Regions from separate parts of the Rhizobium sp. ZW T2_16 genome, predicted to be linked through region 2. Evidence: riboswitches for the same ligand, from Rfam matches in the RefSeq annotation. Region 2 holds a riboswitch; the other holds the start of a gene.
What was found. A riboswitch is a leader RNA that binds a small molecule or an ion and turns the genes downstream of it on or off. The one in region 2 is predicted to bind cobalamin.
Positions count from the first base shown of each region.

Region 1: it holds a riboswitch for cobalamin, as region 2 does, so the genes downstream of both, ACI3K0_RS19735 (DUF1636 domain-containing protein) here and ACI3K0_RS08690 (ABC transporter substrate-binding protein) in region 2, are expected to answer to the same signal.

Region 1 covers NZ_JBJDRG010000008.1:162,652-166,048, reverse strand. Annotated here, with positions in the region: gene cobO (cob(I)yrinic acid a,c-diamide adenosyltransferase) at 1-167, opposite strand, end outside; gene ACI3K0_RS19745 (CbtA family protein) at 164-937, opposite strand; gene ACI3K0_RS19740 (CbtB-domain containing protein) at 951-1,127, opposite strand; cobalamin riboswitch at 1,165-1,394, opposite strand; cobalamin riboswitch at 1,454-1,681, shown strand; gene ACI3K0_RS19735 (DUF1636 domain-containing protein) at 1,785-2,213, shown strand; gene cobW (cobalamin biosynthesis protein CobW) at 2,210-3,259, shown strand; gene cobN (cobaltochelatase subunit CobN) at 3,282-3,397, shown strand, end outside.
Region 2 covers NZ_JBJDRG010000002.1:632,963-636,359, reverse strand. Annotated here, with positions in the region: gene rsmA (16S rRNA (adenine(1518)-N(6)/adenine(1519)-N(6))-dimethyltransferase RsmA) at 1-64, shown strand, start outside; gene zigA (zinc metallochaperone GTPase ZigA) at 100-1,305, opposite strand; cobalamin riboswitch at 1,433-1,630, shown strand; gene ACI3K0_RS08690 (ABC transporter substrate-binding protein) at 1,776-2,795, shown strand; gene ACI3K0_RS08685 (ABC transporter substrate-binding protein) at 2,874-3,397, shown strand, end outside.

The sequences.
Region 1 (3,397 bases), on a different contig from region 2:
AGCGCAAGCCCGAAGGCCGCCGTCGACTTGCCCTTGCCGGGACCGGTATGGACGATGAGAAGACCCTTTTCCAGGGTCTTCTCGGCGACTTCGGCATCCTGAACCGCCTTGCGGTTCGCCATCTTGGCGCGATGACGCTCCTCGGCGGTTTCATCGATATTTTTCAACGCGCTGCAAGCTCCCTTTCGGTTTTGAGAGACACATGTTCTCCGCTACGAAACGTCTGCCTTAGCACAGCAGCGGCAACACCGAGAACCGCCCAGAAAATCAGATTGGTGGCATAAACGGCATTGACGAAACGGGCGTGCAGTTCGATCGGCACAGCAGTTTCATGGCTTGGCGGGAGCGGCGCACCTGCCAGATGCGGAGCAACCAGAAGTACGATCGCCAGAGCCGACAGCAAGGCGGAACGGGTATAGGCAAGAAGACCGAGGCCGGCAGCGGTGCAGATAGCGGTCGAGACCCACCAGAGCTGACGCGGACCGAGTTCGGCGGCAGGCATGCCCGGAAGTTCCGGTGGCAGGCCGAGACCCGGCGCAAGGCTGACGGTGAGGAAGCCGGCAATGCCGAACATCAAACCACCTCGCCAGCCGCCAAAGCCGCCGAGCGCTTCGGCAAGTGCGATCGCGACGAGCGCAAAACCGATGGCGGCGAGCACATCGGCCGAAGCGGTATAGATGAAACGCTCGAAACCATCGGCAGGCGCCCAGGCTTCTTCGTCATGATGGTGATCTGCGGCAGCTGGTTGGGCCGCACCGATGGCAGGCGCTGCGTCATGCGAATGGCTGTGTCCGGCCTCTTCGCCGCCGGCATTTTCAAAAGTTTCCGCCTGCAGGATCAGCGGCACGGTGGAAAAACTCTGCATCACGGTCATCAGCAGGCCGGACAATAACCCGGCGACCACCGCCGCGAGGACGATGTTACGAAACAACGACATTTTGAAATTCCTCTTAGTGGCAGGGGAAGGCCAGCGAATGGCGCGTATCGTGAGCGGCGTTATGTACGACTTCCAGATGCGAGAAGCCGACGAAACCGACCATGAACAGGCCAAGAAGGGCCGACATGCTAAGAGGAATGATTTTTGATGCGGAAACGCTGGCTGCGGCTGCAGCAGAATTCGTAACCATGGACTTCGTCTTTCTGCCCTCCACCCGAGGGCTGTTACCATTGCCGAATGTCTCTGGCAGGTCTCCTGGCTCGCGGATCGGGCGCCTTCACCCGCCTTCCCAGTTCAATCCGTAAAGGGATTGCTCCAGTGGCTTGACGACCGGATGGCCGTTTTGGGCAAAGGCTTTCCGCTTACAGTTGCGGGGGCAGCCGCGGGTTTGACGAAAGATCGTCGCACCGCATTCCCTTGAGTAACCCTTCCGGGCACCAAAGACAGATCCACTATAGTCAATTCGGTTCTATCGGCAATCGCCTTTGCGACATTGACAGTTTGACCGCGGAACGCTTACTTGAGCGCCACGACGGTCCCTTGCCGGCAACGGCAGGGGCTAAGAGAGAATGCGGTGCGGACCGATAAAACGGTCCAATGCCGCGGCTGCCCCCGCAACTGTGTGCGGCGAGCCATCACGCCAGAGACGCCACTGGAGAGGTCCGGCCATGGACCCTTCTGGGAAGGCAGGCGGATGGTGACGACCCGCGAGCCAGGAGACCTGCCGTTTGAAAATCGTGCTTTTCCGGGCGGGGTGCTCCGGCAAAGGCTTCAATCATCGCTGCAGGATGGCTTGGCTTTCCTGTTCCGCACCCCGACTTGAGTAACCCGGCGGTAGTGCGGCCTGATGACAGATGATGCGCGAAAAGACGAAACCGGAACGACCGTCGGCGGCAATGCCGGCAACGTCGACGTGACGATCTTCGTCTGCACCAATTGCCGCGAGGCGACGGACAGCGAGGCCCGCCCCGGTATCGACCTGATCGAAGCGCTGAAACTGGCAGCTAAGGGCAAGCCGCTTACCGTCAAGCCGGTCACCTGCCTTGCCAATTGCGATAAGAGCCCGAGTGCGGCCTTCAACCACCGTTCCGGCTGGTCCTATGTCTTTGGCCACCTCTCCACCGAAGATGCCGACGACATCGTCACCGGCGCGATGATGCTGGCCGAAGACGAGCGCGGTTTCCTGCCCCTTCGCGGCCGCCCGATGTGCCTTCGTGGAAAAGGCATGACGGCCCGTATCCCACCCTTTCATCACCACGAGGACATGCCTTCATGAGCGAAAACTTCGCCCCTAAGTTCGATAAGGTTCCCTGCACCGTCGTTACCGGCTTTCTCGGCGCCGGCAAGACCACGCTGATCCGCAACCTGATCGAAAAGCTGGACGGCAAGCGGCTGGCGATCATCGTCAACGAATTCGGCGATGTCGGCATCGATGGCGAGGTGCTGAAAGGCTGCGGCATCGAGAGCTGCCCGGACGACAACATCATCGAACTGGCCAATGGCTGCATCTGCTGCACGGTGGCAGACGATTTCGTGCCGGCGATCGACCAGATTCTCGCCCGCGAGCCGCGCGTTGACCATATCCTGATCGAGACTTCCGGTCTTGCCCTGCCGAAGCCGCTCGTACAGGCGTTTCAGTGGCCGGCCGTGAAGGCGCGTGTGACAGTAGATGCCGTGATTGCGGTCGTTGATGGTGTAGCACTGGCCGAAGGCCGTGTTGCCGATGACCACGATGCGCTCGAAGCCCAGCGCCAGACCGATAGCTCGATCGATCATGACGATCCGGTCGAAGAAGTGTTCGAGGACCAGGTCGCCTGTGCCGACATGATCGTGCTGACCAAGACCGACCTTCTCGATCAGGCTTCGCTTGCAGCCGCCAAAGGCCGAGTTCAGGCGCATCTGCCGCGTGCCGTGAGAATCGTACCGGCTGCAAATGGTGCGGTTGATCCCAGCGTTCTGATCGGCCTTGGCCTTGCCGTCGAGGACGATATCGAGAACCGCAAGACCCATCATGACGACGAACTCGACCACGACCACGACGATTTCGACAGTTTCGTTATCGATCTGGCCTCGGTAACCGACCCCGAAGCGCTGGCTGCCCGTATTTCGGCGACCGCGGAAGCGGAAAACGTGCTGCGCATAAAGGGCTTTGTCGACGTCGCGAACAAGCCGATGCGCCTGCAGGTTCAGGCGGTAGGATCGCGCGTGAACCACTATTTCGACCGCGCCTGGGCACCTGGCGAAAACCGCCAGAGCCGCCTCGTCGTGATCGGCGAAAAAGGCATCGACCGCGCCGCGATCGAAAAAATGCTGGCGGCATAAGAGCCACCGGCCGAGGAAAAGGATGCACATACTCGCCACCACATCGTCGTCGCTCGACGACCTTATCGAACCGGTAGACCTCAACCAGTCACCGGCCGATGTGGTGGTGCTGTCCTTTTCCGGCAGCGATCTGAACGG
Region 2 (3,397 bases):
TCCCCAGCGCCGCGCAGAGACGCTTTCCGTCGAGGAATTCGTTGCATTGGCCAACGCGCTTTAAGGCGCGTCGGCCACGGCGATCAACACAGCCTCAGTTCACGAGGCCTTGCGTTCCCAGCTTGCGAAGGGATCGGCAAGGTGCGTCCAGAGTTCCGGAGTGAATGCCGGAGCCTCAATGAGACAGCTATCCAGCTCGGTTCTGATCTTCTGTTCATTCATAGGGTCGGCACCGATAAAGACGACCTCCTGTCGCCGGTCACCCCAGACGGGATCGAGATAGGGTTTCATCATCCGAGCAAACTCAGGCGTCTGCGGCCAGCGTTCCTTCGGAACGGCAGACCACCACAGTCCCGTCCGGCCGGTGCGGACCAGAGCACCGGCCTGGCTGATTTCGCCGACGAAATGCGGACGTGTCGCCAGCCAGAAGAAGCCCTTGGCACGGACGACACCCGGCCATGACCTGTCGATGAAGCGCTGGAACCTCGCCGGGTCGAACGGCCTTCTGGCGCGGTAGACGAAGGAGCGGATGCCGTATTCCTCCGTCTCCGGCACATGGTCCTTGAACCCGTGCAGTTCCTTGAACCAAAGCGGGTGCTGTTCCGCCTTGTCGATATCGAAACGGCCTGTGCCCAGAACATCCCTGAGGTCCACCTTGCCGAAATCCGTCTCGATCAACCTGGCATCGGGATTGAGCGCCACGATGATTTTTCGCGCGGCGTCGCGTTCGTCCGGCGTCGCGGTGCCGATCTTGTTCAGCACCACCACATCGGCGAATTCTATCTGCTCGACCAGAAGATCGACGATCGTGCGATTATCGCCCTCACCTGCCGTTTCGCCACGATCGGCAAGGAAGTCACCGGAACCGTAGTCTTTCAGAAGATTGGCGGCATCGACGACGGTCACCATCGTGTCCAGTTTCGATATGTCCGAAAGGCTCTGGCCGTTTTCATCCCGAAAATCGAAGGTGGCGGCGACCGGCAGCGGTTCGGCGATGCCGGTCGATTCGATCAGCAGGTAATCGAACCGCCCCTGCTCTGCGAGCGCACGCACTTCCTTCAGGAGATCGTCGCGCAGCGTGCAGCAGATGCAGCCATTGGTCATCTCCACCAGTCGTTCCTCGGTGCGCGACAGATTGGCGCCGCCGTCGCGCACGAGGGCTGCGTCGATATTCACCTCGCTCATGTCGTTGACGATCAGCGCGACGCGCATCCCCTGCCGATTGGCGAGAATGTGGTTGAGCATGGTCGTCTTGCCGGAGCCAAGGAAGCCGGAGAGCACGGTGACGGGGAGCCTATTTTTCATCGCAGATGTCCATTGCAGCTTTTGTTACGTTATACTATTACGTCATCATGTGATCGAGACGCTGTCAAGCCATCGGGTTGGAAGCGGCTCATCACGCAAGTTCACTGGACAAGCTCCGGTGTGTCTCCTATCAAGGGCACGCTACGGTTCTGCATTCGCAGATGAAAAGGGAACGCGGTGAGGTCTTTTTGACCGAGCCCGCGACTGCCCTCGCAACTGTAAGCGGCGAGCCTTTCGTCACATCCACTGGTTTTTTGACCGGGAAGGAGACGGCAAGGCGCTCGAGCCGCGAGTCAGGAGACCTGCCGTCAGCTTTGGGCCTAACCAATACCGGACGAGGTGTTCCGGCAGGGAGAATGATATGACGCAAGCGACCCCGTCGCCCGCCATTTTGATGTGGACCGCAGAAGCGGCCTCGCATCGTCCTGCCTTTCATCCCGGCAAAGCCATTTCCTTCGAAAGGACAGGACATGAAACTCGGCTTGATCGCCGCACTGTTTGCGGTTTCCACCGCAGCGCTTCCCGCAACCGCATTCGCAGCCTCGACCAGCTATCCGCTGACGGTTGAAAATTGCGGACAGAAGGTGACCTTCGACAAGGCACCCGGCGAAATCGTTTCCATCGGTCAGGGCATGACCGAAATTCTCTATTCGCTCGGCCTTGCAGACAAGGTTGCCGGCACGGCCGTCTGGGTCGGCCCTGTGCTGCCGCAATATGCCGAGGCGAATGCGCAGATCAGACGGCTTGCCGACAACGATCCGAGCTTCGAATCCATCGTCGGGCTGGAGCCTGATCTTGTCGCCGCAGAATTCGAATGGCATGTCGGTCCGATGGGCTCCGTCGCCAAGCGCGAACAGTTTTCCGATATCGGCGTCAACACCTATATCTCGCCGGCCGATTGTGTCGCCAAGACCAATCTTGAAGGCGGCGATGGCGTGCGCAAGGAACTGTTCACGATGGACCTGATCTATCGGGAAATCGCTGAATTGGCCGAAATCTTCGACATCCAGGATCGTGGCGACACGCTTATCGCGGACCTGAAGGCCCGTGAAGCCGCCGCCGTCGCCTCGATCAAAGGCGCGGAAGCGAAGAACCTGCCGATCGTCTTCTGGTTCTCCAGCAAGGAAACCAAGGGCGATGCCTTTATCGCCGGCAAGAACAGCGCACCGGCCTATATCCTCAAGACGCTTGGCGCGAAGAATGTCGTGACGACCGAAGAGGAATGGCCGCTGGTCGGTTGGGAAACGATCGCTGAAGCCAATCCCGCCGTGATCGTCATCGCCACCATGGATCGCCGCCGTTATGCCGCCGATGATCCGGCGGTAAAGGTTTCCTTCCTCGAAAGCGACCCGGTCGTCAGCCAGCTCGATGCGGTGAAGAAGAAGCATTTCGTGATGATGGACGCGCAGTCGATGAACCCGACGATCCGCACGATCGACGGCATTGAAACGCTTGCAAAAGGCATCCAGTCCTTCGGACTTGCGAACTAAGCCATGCCGCCTGCACCGCCCGCCATCCGGCCGGGCGGTGTTTTCCGGCACCTCATCCGTCATCCGAAAGGACAGGACATGAAATACGGCCTGATCGCCGCTCTTGTTGCGCTTCCCCTCAGAGCCCTCACCTCCACGGCATTCGCCGCCCCGACCGCATACCCGCTGACGATCGATAATTGCGGTTCGAACGTCGTCATTGAAAAGGCTCCGCAGAAAGCCGTGGGCCTCGGCCAGAACAGTACCGAGATCCTGCTGATGCTCGGCCTTGCCGATCGCATGGCCGGAAGCGCCATCTGGGTCTCGCCGGTTCTGCCGGAACTTGCAGCCGACAATCAGCAAGTCCACCGCATCGCCAACAGCACGCCGAATTTCGAGGCTGTGGTGGCGCGAGACCCGGATTTCATCGCCGCGCAGTTTCTCACTTCCGTCGGACCGCAGGGCCGCGTCGGCACGCGCCAGCAGTTTGCCGATCTTGGCGTGCCGAGCTACGTGTCTCCTACCGATTGCGCGGTGACGGATAACGCGGTTTCGGATGGCAGCCGCAAGAAGATGTTCTCGATGGACCTCCTCTATCAGGAGATCGGCGAGCTTTCGCGCAT